2 regions of the Streptomyces sp. NBC_00210 genome follow, and region 1 is predicted to be linked to the other one. Evidence: riboswitches for the same ligand, from Rfam matches in the RefSeq annotation. Region 1 holds a riboswitch; the other holds the start of a gene.
The links. A riboswitch is a leader RNA that binds a small molecule or an ion and turns the genes downstream of it on or off. The one in region 1 is predicted to bind cyclic di-AMP.

Region 2: linked by a shared signal. The riboswitch ahead of OG729_RS15785 (NlpC/P60 family protein) and the one ahead of OG729_RS34055 (C40 family peptidase) in region 1 are both predicted to bind cyclic di-AMP.

What each region holds. Positions count from the first base shown of each region.
Region 1 covers NZ_CP108120.1:7,508,809-7,516,293, forward strand. Annotated here, with positions in the region: gene bioB (biotin synthase BioB) at 1-667, opposite strand, end outside; gene OG729_RS34025 (8-amino-7-oxononanoate synthase) at 813-1,958, shown strand; gene OG729_RS34030 (DUF397 domain-containing protein) at 1,973-2,179, opposite strand; gene OG729_RS34035 (helix-turn-helix transcriptional regulator) at 2,193-3,050, opposite strand; gene OG729_RS34040 (ATP-binding protein) at 3,276-3,707, shown strand; gene OG729_RS34045 (LysR family transcriptional regulator) at 3,833-4,744, opposite strand; gene OG729_RS34050 (LysE family translocator) at 4,840-5,469, shown strand; gene OG729_RS34055 (C40 family peptidase) at 5,596-6,072, opposite strand; cyclic di-AMP (ydaO/yuaA leader) riboswitch at 6,076-6,260, opposite strand; gene OG729_RS34060 (hypothetical protein) at 6,578-6,886, opposite strand; gene OG729_RS34065 (ATP-dependent Clp protease proteolytic subunit) at 6,894-7,485, opposite strand, start outside.
Region 2 covers NZ_CP108120.1:3,506,671-3,514,155, forward strand. Annotated here, with positions in the region: gene OG729_RS15775 (peptidoglycan DD-metalloendopeptidase family protein) at 219-1,820, shown strand; gene pcrA (DNA helicase PcrA) at 1,922-4,393, opposite strand; cyclic di-AMP (ydaO/yuaA leader) riboswitch at 4,657-4,818, shown strand; gene OG729_RS15785 (NlpC/P60 family protein) at 4,821-5,990, shown strand; gene OG729_RS15790 (hypothetical protein) at 6,130-6,483, opposite strand; gene OG729_RS15795 (NlpC/P60 family protein) at 6,860-7,485, shown strand, end outside.

The sequences.
Region 1 (7,485 bases):
GCGAGAAGACGACGTCGACCAGGTCCTCGTCGCTCTCACCCATGCCCGCGATCAGCCCGGAGCAGGCGGAAAGCCCCGCGGCCTGCGCCTGGTGCACGGTGTCCACCCGGTCCGCATAGGTGTGGGTGGTGGTGATGTCCCCGTATGTCCCCTCGGACGTATTGAGGTTGTGGTTGTACGCGTCCGCGCCCGCGGCCCGCAGCCGCTCCGCCTGCCCGCCCGAGAGCAGCCCGAGACAGGCACAGACCTCGACGCCCTCGTTCTGCTCCTTGATCGCCTCGATCGTCTTCGAGACCCGGTCGACGTCCCGGTCGGTGGGACCGCGGCCGCTCGCGACCAGACAGACCCGCTTCGCGCCGCCCGCGACACCCGCGGCGGCCGCCTGCGAGGCCTCGTCCGGCTTCAGCCAGGTGTACTTGAGGATCTCGGCCTTGGAGCCGAGCCGCTGCGAGCAGTACGAGCAGTCCTCGGGGCACAGCCCCGACTTCAGATTGACGAGATAGTTCAGTTTCACCCGCCGCCCGAACCACTGGCGGCGCACCTTGCCGGCCGCCGCAACCACTTCGAGCAGTTCGTCGTCGGAGGTCGCCAGCACGGCGAGCGCTTCTTCACGGGTCGGCAGCTCGCGCCGCAACCCCTTCTCCACCAGGGTGTTCAGCAGGTCCATGGCGCCGATCCTGACGTACGGCACACGCCGCGGCCAAGGAGGAACCACACAAGAGACCGTGTTTGAGGTGTGTGCATGGCCACATCCGTTCCTCGAGTGACCCCGGTTAGGGTCTGTGAGCTGCCTACAAAAGGACCGGATCACCATGCCCCAGGATCCTTTCGACTGGATCGACGACGAGTCGCGCCGCCGCGAGCGCGCGGGCCTCGTGCGTACGCTCCGGCCGCGCACCGCCGAGTCCGAGCTGCTGGATCTCGCCAGCAACGACTATCTGGGCCTCACCCGCCGTCCTGAGATCACCGGCGCCGCGGCCGAAGCGGCCCGCCGCTGGGGCGCCGGGGCCACCGGCTCCCGGCTGGTCACGGGCAGCACCGCGCTGCACGCCGAGCTCGAGCAGGAACTCGCCGCCTTCTGCGGCTTCGAGGCCGCCCTGGTGCTGTCCTCCGGCTATGCCGCGAATCTTGCCGCGGTGACCGCGCTGAGCGGCCGCGGCTCACTGATCGTCTCCGACGCGGGCAACCATGCCTCCATCGTCGACGGCTGCCGGCTCTCGCGCGCCGAGACCGCGATCGTGCCGCACGCCGATGTGGAAGCCGTACGCAAGACGCTCGACGCGCACCCCGGGCGGCGGGCCCTCGCGGTCACCGACTCGGTCTTCTCGGTGGACGGCGACGCCGCGCCGCTGGCGGGTCTCGCTCAGGCGTGCGGAGAGCACGGCGCGGCGCTGCTCGTCGATGACGCGCACGGTCTTGGCGTGCTGGGCGACGGCGGCCGCGGAGCGCTGAACGCCGCGGGCATCGCGGGCGCCGCCGGCGTCGTCGCCACGCTCACCCTTTCCAAGTCCCTGGGCAGCCAGGGTGGGGCGGTACTGGGCCCCGCCCGGGTGATCGAGCACTTGGTCAACACCGCCCGCACCTTCATCTTCGACACGGGCCTGGCTCCCGCCGCCGCGGGAGCCGCGCTGGCGAGCCTGCGGCTGCTGCGCCGCGAGCCCGCGCTGGCCGACCGTGCCCGTACCGTCGCGGCGACGCTGCACCGCCGTCTCACGGACGAGGGTCTGACCGCTGCGCGACCCGACGCGGCCGTGGTGTCCGTACGGGCGCCGTCGCCGGAGGCCGCCCTGGGGTGGGCCGCGGACTGCCGGGACGCCGGACTTGTCGTCGGCTGTTTCCGCCCGCCGTCGGTGCCGGACGGCATCTCCCGGATCAGGCTCACCGCACGCGCCGACCTCACCGATCAGCAGATCGACCAGGCGATCGCCACGATCACCGGGGCCGCGCCGGTCAATTGACCGTCAGGCAGTGGTCAGTTGACGGCCTCCTCGCGGATGGCCGTCAGGAAGCTGCTCCAGGCTCCCGGCGAGAAACGCAGGGCGTGCCGCCGGATGTTCTTTGAGTCGCGTACCGCGAGCGAGTCGTCGGGCAGCCGGGCCGCCTCGACGCAGTTGTTCATCCCCGTGCTGCGGCTGCTGCGCCGCCACCGTAATGCGTCGTGCGTGAGGCAATCGGACATGGAGGGTGCCTCCCTATGCGCCGTCACTGATCCGGGCGATGAGATCCAATGAGTCCGCTGGTGACAGTGCGCGCGCCTGCACCGCTTGGAAGGCGGCGCCGTACACCTCAAGGTCTTCTTTCCGCTCGAGGTAGAGGCTACTCGTCAAATGGTCGAGAACAACCACATCCAGATCAGAAATGTTCGGAAAGGAGAAGATAACGAAAGGAGTGGTGAGTCCTGCATAGCCGCCGACCGAGAACGGCAGTACCTGGAGGTGCACATGGGGCAGTTGTGCCGTCTCCGCGAGCGTACGCAGCTGCTCCCGCATCACCCGGCCGCCTCCCACCTCGCGTCGTAGCGCCGCCTCGTCGAGCACCGCGCTCAGCTCCAGGGGCCTGTCGCCCCACAGCACCGACTGGCGCGTGATCCGCACGTCCACCAGCGAGTTGACGGTCGCCGCGGACAACTCCTCCAGGGCCGCCCGGGTCACCGCACGGGCGTAGTCCGGCGTCTGCAGCAGTCCGGGCACGACCGAGGTCTCCAGGGTGCGGGCCGCGCAGGCGTGGGCCTCCAGACTGATGAAGTCCCGGTAGTCGGGCGGGATCAGCCCGCGGTACGCATGCCACCAGCCGCTGCCCGAGCCGTCGGCCGCGTCCGCCAAGGTTTGAAGCAGCACGCGCAGTTGAGGGTCGGCGACTTCGTAGACATCCAGCAGCAGCGTCACATCCGCGACCTTGACTCCGCTCACGCCGGTCTCGATGCGGCTCACCTTCGACTGGTGCCAGCCGGCCAGTCCGCCGGCGTCCCGGCTGGTGAGACCGGCGTCCAGGCGCAACCTCCGCAGCTCCTCGGCGAGCTTGCGACGGCGCACCGCGGGGACGTGCCGCATCTTGTGCTCCTTTCCGGCTGGATCAATGCGAGAGTGTGCCGTCCAAATACGGTCTCGCGTAGCAGAGTTCACCGCTTTGAGCGACAGATATATGCATATCTTGGTGGATCCTCGCCACCGACGGCGTGTTAAGTGGCACTCTGGCGCGAAGCACAATCCGTGGCCGTCCTCGCAATTCCGCTACGAGTCGGAGCCCGGCCCCGGTGGGAAAGGGACAGCTTCGCCATGGCAGATCACCAAGAAGCATCCGTTACTCTGCCGAGCGATCCCGCCTCGGTCTCCGCGGCCCGGCGGTACGCCACACATGTCATCTCCGAATGGGGCCTGCCGGTTGAGACCGAGGCCGTCGACACCGTCCGGCTGATCGTCTCCGAACTCGCCACCAACGCCGTCCAGCACACCTTCGGCCAGTCGCCGACCTTCACCGTGGACCTTCGTCTGGAGCGGGACGAGGAACTGCGCATCGGCGTGACCGACAGCCACCCGCGCTGGCCGCAGCGGCTGCCTGCCGCCGTCCGCCAGGACAATGGCCGCGGAATGGTCATCATCCGCAGCCTGACCGCGGAGTGCGGCGGACACCTCACCGTCACTCCGACTCCGGACGGCGGCAAGACCGTCTGGATCGCCCTGCCGTGGACCGTACCTGTACAGAGCTGATCACGGCGTCGGCCGGTCGAGGACCGGCAGAGAGCCGATGATCCTTTGCCGGCCTGGCGTTCTCGGCCCGGCCGATCGAGACGGGTGAGACGCGGTCGGCCGGCCCGGCGCTTTTGGTCCGGCCGTCAGTTTCCCGCGCGGCCGAACGCACCCCGCAGCAGCGCCCGCAGCGACTCGGCCGCCGGGCCCGACACCTCGCCACGGTGCGCCACCGAGATCGTCCGCCGGAACCCCGCCGACTCCAACTGACGTACGCCCAGCGGTGTCGCGGCCATCGAGGCGACCATCTCCGGTACCACCGCCACCCCGAGCCCCGCGCTGACCAGCGCGCACACCAGCGCATAGCCGGGTGACTCGCACACCACGGCGGGACTCGCCCCGGCCCGTGCCAGGGCTGACTCCACACCCTTTCGGGACGGGTGCGAGGGAGCGCTGCTGATCAGCGGCTGCCCGGCAAGTTCGGCCACCGGCAGCCGGCCCGAGCCGCCCGCCAGCGCATGGCCGGGGGCCGTCACCAGTACCAACTCCTCGACCAGCAGGGGCTCCAGGATCACACCGGCGGGCGGCGGTGCGGGCTCGGCCGGTTCGTACGCATGCGTGAGCGCCAGATCCACCTCGCCGGCCGCCACCGCCAGGACCCCGTCCGGTGGTTCGTACTCCGCGACGGTGAGCTCCACATCAGGATGAGCCCTGCGGAAGGCGCTCAGCACCGGGGGCAGCAGATGGACGCCGACGGTGGTGAAGGTGCCGACCCGCAGCCGCCCTCCGGAGAGCCCGGACAGCCGGGACAGCTCATGACGCGCCCGGTCCATCTCGTCCAGCACCCGGCGGGCCCGCGCTGCCAGCAGCTCGCCCGCGGCCGTCAGCCGCGCCCCGCGATGGTGCCGCACCAGCAGTACCGCGCCGGCCTCGCGCTCCAGCTTGGCCAGCTGCTGGGAGAGCGCGGGCGCGGTGTAGCCCAGGCGGGCGGCCGCGCGGGTGATCGAACCGGCCTCGGCGACCGCCACCAGGGCCGCCAGCCGTGTCGGGTCGTACATGCCACTCCCTCTCCGCCAGGCTTAAGCATCACTTTAGGCAGACCCAGAAGATTGTAAGTACACGTTAAGCCCTGCGACGGGCCACGATGGTCGGCATGGACGCACAGCTGCTTGCCTTCACCGGGGTCGCCGCGGGCATGGTCGCCATGCCGGGCGCGGACTTCACCGTCGTCGTACGCAATGCGCTCGCCTCCCGGCGCACGGGCGTGGCCTGCGCCGTCGGTGTGGCCGGGGGGCTGCTCGTGCACACCGCGCTGGCAGTCGCGGGACTCGCCGCCGTCCTGGTCGCGGTCCCGGTGCTGTACCGCACGCTTCAGATCGCCGGTGGAGCGTATGTGCTGTACCTGGGTGTACGGGCGGTGCGCTCGGCCCTGCGTCCGGCGCTCGCCGTGCCGGATCCGGCGGGCGAAGCGGCCGACGGCATGGGCCGCAGTCTGCGGCAGGGGTTCCTCACCAACGTCCTCAACCCGAAGGCGCCGGTCCTGTTCCTCAGCCTGCTCCCGCAGTTTGTGCCGGACGGTGCGCCGGTGCTGCCGCGGACTCTGCTGCTGGCCACGATCGTCGTCGTCCTGGCTCTGCTCTGGTTCCCCGCGGTGGCGCTGCTGGTGGACCGTCTGGGGCAGTGGCTGCGTCGGCCGCGCACCACGCGCGCCGTGGAAGGCGTCACCGGCGGGGCGCTCACGGCGCTCGGCGTGACTCTGCTGGCCGAGCCGCTGGCGCACTGACGCCGGGGCGCCGGGTGCCGACTGGCGGGTGCCAGGCGCCGGGCGCCGGGTGCGGACCCGCCGCGGTCCCGGTACGCCGACCGCCGGTGATGAGCGGCGATCGGCGCACCATCAGTCAACGGGCCGTCAGCGCACCCGGCCGTACCACACGCTCTTGCTCCAGATCTTTTCCAGTTTCACCCAGGAGCCGGTCTTCGGCGAGTGCCAGATCTTGTTGCGGCCGGCGTAGATCCCCACGTGGTAGACGCTGCTGCCGGAGTGGAAGAAGACCAGGTCTCCCTGCTGCCGGGAGGACGCCGAGATGTGGCGGGTCTTGTTGTACTGCTGCTGGGCCGTACGTGGGAGCTTCTTGCCCGCCTTCTTGTACGAATAGAGCGTCAGCCCTGAGCAGTCGAACCGGCGCGGACCCGAGGCGCCGTACTTGTACGGTGCGCCCTTCTTGGAGGCGGCCACCTGAAGTGCCTTGCTCGCGTGGGTCGTAGCCGCGTATGCCTCGGAGGCTCCCCCCGGAGCCAGCAGCGAGCCGCCGACGGCGGCGAGGGTCAGGGCCGATACGGCGCCCGCCCGGCCCATCAGAAACGGGACATGAATCTGCGCAGTCATGCGCAACCCTTCGTCAGCCGCCTGTGAAGGATGACCTGTCGGGTTCGGACGGACGAAGATGCCCGGCCGCGGCTGCGGCTTCACCCCAAGGGACTGCCGACCTTCCGGCTGCCCCGTCGTGCTTGGGTCCTCCACTCCTGCCGATGCACTCCTGTCGACCAGTCATCCGGGTGCGGCGGCAGGACTCGGCGTCCGCCCGGACCGCCCCGCCGCGGTGGCGGGGGCTTGTCGTCCCAGGGATCTTGACCCAACTCATGCCGGATTTCCGAACTGAAACGGCAGTTTGTGAGCTTTACCACCACTCACCTGTTCGGGTGGACAGGGCAGTTTCGAGGGGCGGCAGGGGACGCCCGAGGACCCTTGCACCAGCGGCGGAACAAGTCATTCCGCCAAATCGGTAGCCGTGCCGCGCAAGTTGTCCGTAGGGCTTCGGGGGACAGTGATTACATCGAATGGGGGAGCGTGACCAGTACCCTGATGGCCGTAGACGGAAGAGGTGAGTTCGTCAACTGAGCGTTACGGGCGGCATCGTCACCCGGTGCGCCCGGCGTTCGCCGTCGAGGGCCCTGAGTGCCTCGGTCAGCGTCGTCGCATGGATCTCGCTCTCGCCGCGCATGTGCATCAGCGTCAGGGCGTCCTTGAGCGCATTGGCCCGGCCGACCAGCGCCTGTGCGGCGCGGAGCGCACCATAGGTGTGCGTTCCGCGCGCCGGGTTGATCCGCCCCAGCAGATCGAGCACTTCGAGGTAGCTGTCGATGAGTTCGCCCTCGGCGCGGGTCAGCGCGGGCAGCGGCGGCAGTTCGGGCGGCAGCACGGGGTGCTCACCTCGAACCGTGGGACGACAATGACGTCTTGCGGTTCTTGATCACATGGTCCACCAGCCCGTACCTCTTGGCCTCGACGGCGTCGAAGATCGTGTCGCGCTCCAGGTCGGCGGCGATCCGCTGGGAGGTCTGGCCGGTGTGGCGCACGAGCATCCGTGCGAGTTGGTCACGCAGCCGGAGCAACTCCTGCGCCTGGATCTCCAGATCGGAGGGTTGGCCCTGCAACGGCTCCTCGAACGCGGGCTGCTGGACGACGATCCGCGAGCCGGGCAGCGCCATCCGCTTGCCGGGGGCGCCGGCGGCGAGCAGCAGGGCGGCGGTCGACGCGGCCTGTCCGAGACACGTCGTCTCCACGTCGCAGGTGACCACCTGCATCGTGTCGTAGATCGCGGACATGGCGCTCAGTGAGCCGCCGGGGGAGTTGATGTAGAGGGAGATGTCTCGGTCGGGGGCGGTGTACTCGAGATGCAGGAACTGCGCGATCACATCGTTCGCGGCGGTGTCGTCGACGACGGTGCCCAGGAAGATGATCCGCTCGTCGAACAGCTTCGAGTACGGATCGAGGCTGCGGGATCCCGCGCTGGTGCGC
Region 2 (7,485 bases), 4.0 Mb from region 1:
CCAGAAAGTCGAACGCTTTTCGAACGTAGGGCCAAGGCTGTGCCCGCAGTCCCCCGAAACACGGCCGAATGCCCGTTTCCTGATTCCCTAAAACCTGCGGAAGATTGTCGCCGTCGCGTACCGCCGGGTACAGTCGCGCCACTGCTTTCCCCTCTGGGTGCCTCACTCCCCCGTGGCCCCAGAACCCAGGTCCTGCTGCCGAGGCGAGAGAGAAGTTGGTGAACGACCAGCACGCCCACGCCGGGTACGTCGGATACGACGAGTACTCCACCACTGGCAGCTTCTCCACTGGCAGCTTCGACGCCGACCCGCTCTTCGGAGATCTTCCCGGCAGTTATGAAGCGGGCCACAGCGGCCAGTACGACTCCACCCAGTGGGACACCGGGTCGCACCAGACCACCGGCTATGACGGTTACGACGTCTACGCCGCGCAGCAGCAGATACAACAGCCGCAGCAGACGCAGCAATTCCCGCAGTACGACACGACGGGCCAGTACGACGCCACTGGCCAGTGGGACGCCGGCGCGGTCCAGTACGACACGACCGGCCAGTGGGACGCAGGCGCCTGGAATCAGACCACGCAGACGGGCCAGTTCGAAACGGCTGCCGCCACCTTTGCGTATGACGCGACAGGGCAGTGGGCCGCCCCCACCGTCGAGACCGGGACGTACGACGCCACCGCCTGGAACACGGGCGCGGAGGCACACGTACCGCAACAGTTCACGCCGGAGCATGAGTTCCTCCACGAGACCGCCCCGGCGGCGCCCGAGTTCGAGTACGAGACCAGCCCCGCCGCCCCCGAGTACGAGTACGAGAGCGCGCCCGACCTCACCACCCAGTTCCAGCCGGAGTACCAGTCGGACTTCCCGCAGGAGTACGCGGCCGAGTACGACGCCGGGTACACGTACGAGGCCGAGCCTGAACTCGGGGCCGAGCAAGATCTCGAAGCCGGATTCGACGCCGACACCGAGTCCGACACCGACTTCGATTCCGAGTCGGAGTCCGAGTCGGAGCTCGCGCACGAATCCGAGCCCGTCGGCGTCGCCGTAAACCCCCGCCCCGTCCGCCGTTCCGGCGGCTCGCGCGGCCGTCGCCGCACCCCCGCCAAACGCTCCGCCCTCCTGACCGTCGCCGTACCCTCCGCATGCGTGATGGGCGTCGCCGGCATCGCCGCCGCATCCGTCGGCGACCTCGGTGGCGACAGCAAGGGCGAAGGCACCAACCAGGCCGCCGCGGACCCGTCATCCGTCAAGCCGATCGCCGCGAACAACAAGATGGACACGCAGCTCGCCGCTCTCAGCGCCGACGCCCGTGACTTCGGCGACCGTGCCTCCCGCACCCAGGAACGCCTCGACCTCAAGGCGCGCCAGGAGGCGGACAAGAAGAAGCGCGAGGAAGAGGCGAGGCGCCGCGAGGCGCTGCGCCCCAAGTTCGTGCTGCCGGTGACACAGCAGGGTCTGAGCGCGTACTACGGTCAGGCCGGCGTCAACTGGATGTCCGTGCACACCGGCATCGACTTCCCGGTGTCGTACGGCACCAAGGTGATGTCCGCGACCGACGGCACCGTCCGCACCCAGTGGAACAGCGCCTACGGCAACATGGCGATCGTGACGGCGGCCGACGGCACCGAGACCTGGTACTGCCACCTCAGCAGCACCAAGATCCGCTCCGGTTCGGTCAAGGCCGGTGACGTCATCGCGTTCTCCGGCAACTCAGGGAACTCCACCGGACCGCATCTCCACTTCGAGGTCCGGCCCGGCGGCGGCTCGGCGATCGACCCGCTGCCGTGGCTCCGCAGCCACGGCCTCGACCCGACCTGACAGTAGCCACGACCACAGCCTCGACCCGACCGTAGCCACGACCACAGCCTCGACCCGGTCGGACCGCAGCTCACGGCCTTGATCCGACCTGGCCGTGAGAGCTACAGCTTCTCGACGGGCGCGTACCTCAGCAGCAGCCTCTTCGGCTTCGTGTCCCCGAAGTCGATCGTCGCCTGCGCGTCCGCACCCGACCCCGTCACTCCCACCACGGTCCCCAGACCGAACTGGTCGTGCGTGACCCGGTCGCCGACCGCCAGCGAGATCACCGGCTTGTCGGTCGTACGCCGCGTGGCAAAGCCCGAAGCGCCGCCGCCCGAGCGCGACCGCGACGACGACAGCGAGGCGGCGATGCCGGAGGTCGGACCCGCGGGCGCGGCCATCGGCCCCGTCCGCTTCCACTCCAGGTGCTGGCCCGGGATCTCCTCGAGGAAGCGCGAGGGCGGGTTGTACGAGGGCTGGCCCCAGGCGCTCCGCATCGACGAGCGCGTCAGATAGAGCCGCTCGCGGGCGCGCGTGATGCCGACATACGCAAGGCGCCGCTCCTCCTCCAGCTCCTTCGCCTGACCGAGGGCGCGCATGTGCGGGAAGACGCCGTCCTCCATGCCCGTCAGGAACACCACCGGGAACTCAAGGCCCTTCGCGGTGTGCAGCGTCATCAGGGTGATGACGCCGGAGCCGTCCTCGTCCTCGTCCGGAATCTGGTCGGAGTCGGCGACGAGCGCGACCTTCTCCAGGAATTCGGCGAGCGTGCCCGCGCCCTCCTCCTCGGCACGGTCCTGCTCAAACTCCAGCGCGACCGCGGCCAGTTCCTGAAGGTTCTCGATGCGCGTCTCGTCCTGCGGGTCGGTGGAAGCCTGCAGCTCGGCCAGGTAGCCGGTCCGCTCCAGGACGGCTTCCAGCACCACAGCAGGGCCCGCGCCCGAGTCGACGACCGTGCGCAGTTCCTCCATCAGCACGTTGAAACGCTTGACGGCGTTGGCGGAGCGGGCCGCCATGCCGTACGCCTCGTCCACGCGCCGCAGTGCCTGCGGGAAGGTGATCTTCTCGCGCAGCGCGAGCGCGTCGATCATCGCCTCGGCGCGGTCGCCGATGCCGCGCTTGGGGACATTGAGGATGCGGCGCAGCGGGACGTTGTCCTCGGGGTTGGCCAGGACCCGCAGATACGCGAGGACGTCCCGGACCTCCTTGCGCTCGTAGAAGCGCACCCCGCCGACGACCTTGTACGGCAGGCCGACCCGGATGAAGATCTCTTCGAAGACACGGGACTGGGCGTTCGTACGGTAGAAGACGGCGACGTCGCCGGCCTTCGCCTCGCCCGCGTCCGTCAGCCGGTCGATCTCGTCGGCGACGAACTGCGCCTCGTCGTGCTCGGTGTCGGCGACATAGCCGGTGATCTGCGCACCCGCGCCCGCATTCGTCCACAGGTTCTTGGGGCGGCGGCTTTCGTTGCGCTCGATGACCGCGTTGGCTGCGGAGAGGATCGTCTGCGTGGAGCGGTAGTTCTGCTCCAGCAGGATCGTCGTCGCGTCCGCGTAGTCCTCCTCGAACTGGAGGATGTTGCGGATGGTCGCGCCACGGAAGGCGTAGATCGACTGGTCGGCGTCGCCGACGACGCAGAGCTCGGCCGGCGGCAGATCCTCCTGGCCCGTCCCTACCAGCTCGCGTACGAGTGTGTACTGAGCGTGGTTGGTGTCCTGGTACTCGTCCACCAGGACATGGCGGAAGCGCCGCTGGTAGTGCTCGGCGACGTCCGGGAACGCCTGCAGCAGATGCACCGTCGTCATGATGATGTCGTCGAAGTCCAGGGCATTGGCCTCGCGCAGCCGTGCCTGGTACATCCGGTAGGCCTCGGCGAGCGTCTTCTCGAAGCCTCCCCCAGAGCCTTCGGCCTGGGAGGTACCCCCAACTGCCTGGTCGGCGAAGGTCTCCTCGTCGATCAGCTCGTTCTTCAGGTTCGAGATCTTGGCGCTGAAGGACTTCGGCGGGAACTTCTTGGGGTCAAGATCCAGATCGCGGCAGACCAGGGCCATCAGCCGCTTCGAGTCCGCGGCGTCGTAGATCGAGAACGACGAGGTGAAGCCGAGCCTCTTGGACTCGCGGCGCAGGATGCGCACGCAGGCACTGTGGAAGGTCATGACCCACATGGCGTTGGCGCGCGGGCCGACGAGCTGCTCGACACGCTCCTTCATCTCGCCGGCGGCCTTGTTGGTGAAGGTGATCGCCAGTATCTGCCCGGGGTGGACGCTGCGGGTCCCCAGCAGATACGCGATCCGGTGGGTCAGCACCCGGGTCTTGCCGGACCCGGCCCCGGCGACGATGAGGAGCGGCGAGCCCGTGTGAACGACGGCGGCGCGCTGCTGTTCGTTCAGCCCTTCCAGCAGGGCGGCGGGGTCCACGACCGTGCGCGGGGCGCCGTCACGGTGGTACGGATCCCGCGCAGGGGGCACGTCGAACGCGCCCTGGAAGAGATCGTCCGGAATCTCCTCCGGGGCCGAGTCCTCGGGCGGTGGCGGGGCGTGCTCCGAGCTGGGCTGGAGGTCCGCCAGGAAGCTGTCGTCAAAGAGGCTGCTCATCGCTCTACGAGTCTAGGCCGCCGCGCTGACAGCTCGCGGCCGCATTGGCATGCCGCACGGGAATCCGGCCCGGCAACCCTGCGCGATCGAGCCACTTCGCCATGTCATGGCACAGGCACACCGGAAACCCGATCCCCGCCGCGCTGAAAAAAGGTCACGAAAATGTATCGGGCATATCGACCATCAAGCTTCACAGCGGCCACACGAGTTGGCTAGCGTGCTCGTCCAGGCGGCTCGTACCCCCATGGCGATCCACGCCAATCGGGCGGCCTGCGCCGAATTCGGGCTTCCTTCAAGGAAGTTCGGAACCGGGGACCCACCATGCACAACCGGGGTGAATCGGACCTGTCTCATTCGGTCCGTAGGGCGTCTTCCGTTCTGCCCGAACCCGACAGCTAACCCGGTAGGCGGTCCACGGAAGAAGGAGATGCCGGCCTTGGCGTCGCATCGCAAACAACGCAGCCGTACCGCGAAGACCTCGCCCGCCGTCGGGCTCACGACGGCAGCCATCGCCGGCGTTACCCTGCTGTCGACTCAGAGCGCCAACGCGGCGCCCGCCGAACCGAAGCCCTCCGTCGAAGAGGTGCAGAAGAAGGTCGACGACCTGTACCGGCAGGCCGGCACCGCGACCGAGAAGTACAACAAGGCCAAGGAATCCACCGACGAGAAGCGGCGCGAGGTCGACGAGCTGCTCGACGACGCCGCCAAGCGCACGGAGAAGCTGAACGAGTCCAGAAGGGCGCTCGGCAACTACGCGGCCGCGCAGTACCGCACCGGCGCGGTCACCCCGACCGCCGCGCTGCTGTTCGCGGACAGCCCCGAGTCGTACTTCGACCAGACCCAGCTGATGGACCGGATGACCGACCGTCAGCGCAGCGCCATCACTGACTACGAGACCCAGCGGGCCGCGGCCGCCAAGCAGCGGGCGGAGGCGACGAAGAGCCTCGAGTCGCTCACGACCTCCCAGAAGGCCCTGCGCACGAGCAAGCAGGAGGTCCAGGCGAAGCTCGCCGAGGCGCGCGCACTGCTGTCGAAGCTGACCGCCGAGGAGAAGGCGCGGCTCGCCGAGATCGAGCGCAGGAAAGAGGAGGAGGCCCGCCGCCAGGCCGAGGCAAAGGCCAAGGCGGAGGCGGAGGCCCGCGCCAGGGCGGAGGCCGCGCGCAAGGAGCAGGAGCAGAACCAGGACAGCGGCACGGGCACGGGAACCGGTACTGGCACTGGTACCGGCACCGCCGACGGCAGTTACACGGCCAAGGCCGACAAGGTCCTGTCCTTCGCCCGCGCCCAGCTGGGCAAGCCGTACGTCTGGGGCGCGACGGGCCCGAGCTCGTACGACTGCTCGGGGCTGACCCAGGCCGCCTGGAAGGCGGCGGGCGTGGACCTGCCGCGCACCACCTGGGACCAGGTGAAGGTCGGTACGCGCGTGGCCACGAAGGACCTGCTCCCCGGCGACCTGGTCTTCTTCTACGACGACATCAGCCACGTGGGCATTTACATCGGCGACGGCATGATGATCCACGCGCCCAAGCCCGGTGCGAACGTCCGCGAGGAGTCGATCTACTACATGCCGATCTACGGCAGCGTGCGCCCGGCCTGAGCCCGGACGCAGCCGAACGCCCGGACCCGTCGGGTCCGGGCGTTCTCACGTCCGCAGCATCACGCCCGCAACATCAGGTCCGCAGTCATGCCCGCAACATCAGGTCCGAAGCGTCCCGTCCGCCGACAGGCTCAGCGCATCAGGTCCACAGCGTCGCGATGAAGATGTTCGTGACGGTCAGCCCGCCCACCGCGCCGAAGAGCGCCTTCTCCACCTTCTCCTCGTCCCGCTTGACGTAGACCAGTCCCAGGATCACCACCAGGACCGCCAGCTTGACGCCGATCTTGATGTTGTTCACCGGCTGATCGTCCGCCTGGTTCAGGCCCACCAGTGCCACGCCCGTTATCAGCATCGTCAGCGCACCGTGCAGCATCGCCGGGCTGAAGCGGGCGGTGCCCTCGCCCATCGCCTTCATCTGGGTGAGGAAGCCGCCGAGCAGCGACGCGATGCCGATGATGTGCAGGGCGACGAAGACATTGATGAGTACGTCCATGAGGCGGAGCCTAACCGTCGCCATACCACCCCTCTCAGGGCAGGTGCGCCTCATTCGCCGCATCGGTCACGGCGGCACGGGGATGTGCGCCGATGGCATCAGACCGGCTCGCACAAAGCGCTCCCGCCTGTCCAGCTTTGGGCAACTTCGGTCCTTGCGCCGCGTTCCCGTGACTCTCAGGTTTAGCGTCCTTCCCCAGGTGACCGACTCTCCATCGCCGCCGCGCCCCCCGGGCGGCCGTCGGACATCACCGCCGAGAAATACCGGCGGCGGGACGCTCCCCCTGTGCGGACCGCCGCCGGCCCCGGTCCGGCCCCCGCCCGGAGTCGGACCCGGAGTCGGACCGCAGGAACGACGGAAGGACGTGGACGCCCTCGTGGCAGCGCACCGGAAAGCCAAGCAGCATCCGCTCAGCGGGCCCGCCGCCCGTACCGCCGCAACGCTTGCGCTTGCCGGGGCTGCGACCGCCACCGCGTTCGACGGCACCGGACACGCCGAGCCCGCGCTCACCCCCGCGCAGATCAAGGCCAAGGTCGACAGGCTCTACCAGGAGGCGGAGGCCGCCACCGAGCGGTACAACGGGGCCAAGGAGCGGACCGCGAGCGCTCGTACGTCGGTGGACGCGCTGCGCGACGAGGCCGTCCGCAGGACCGAGCGGCTCAACACCTCGCGCAACGCCCTGGGTTCGGTCGCCACCGCCCAGTACCGGGCCGGCGGCATCGACCCCGGGCTGCAGCTCGCGCTGAGCTCCGACCCCGACGAGTATCTGGAGCGGGCAGCGCTCGCCGAGCGCGTCGGCGAGCGGCAGGCGAGCGCCATCGCGGGGGTGCACCAACAGCTCGTGGACATCGCCCGGTTGCGGGCCGAGGCCGGCAAGCGGCTCGATGCGCTCAAGGACCGCCAGCGAGAGCTGGCCAGGCACAAGGCGACCGTCCAGGAGAAGCTCTCGGCCGCCCAAAGCCTGCTGGCCCGGCTCCCCGCCGAGCAGCGCGCCTTCTCCCA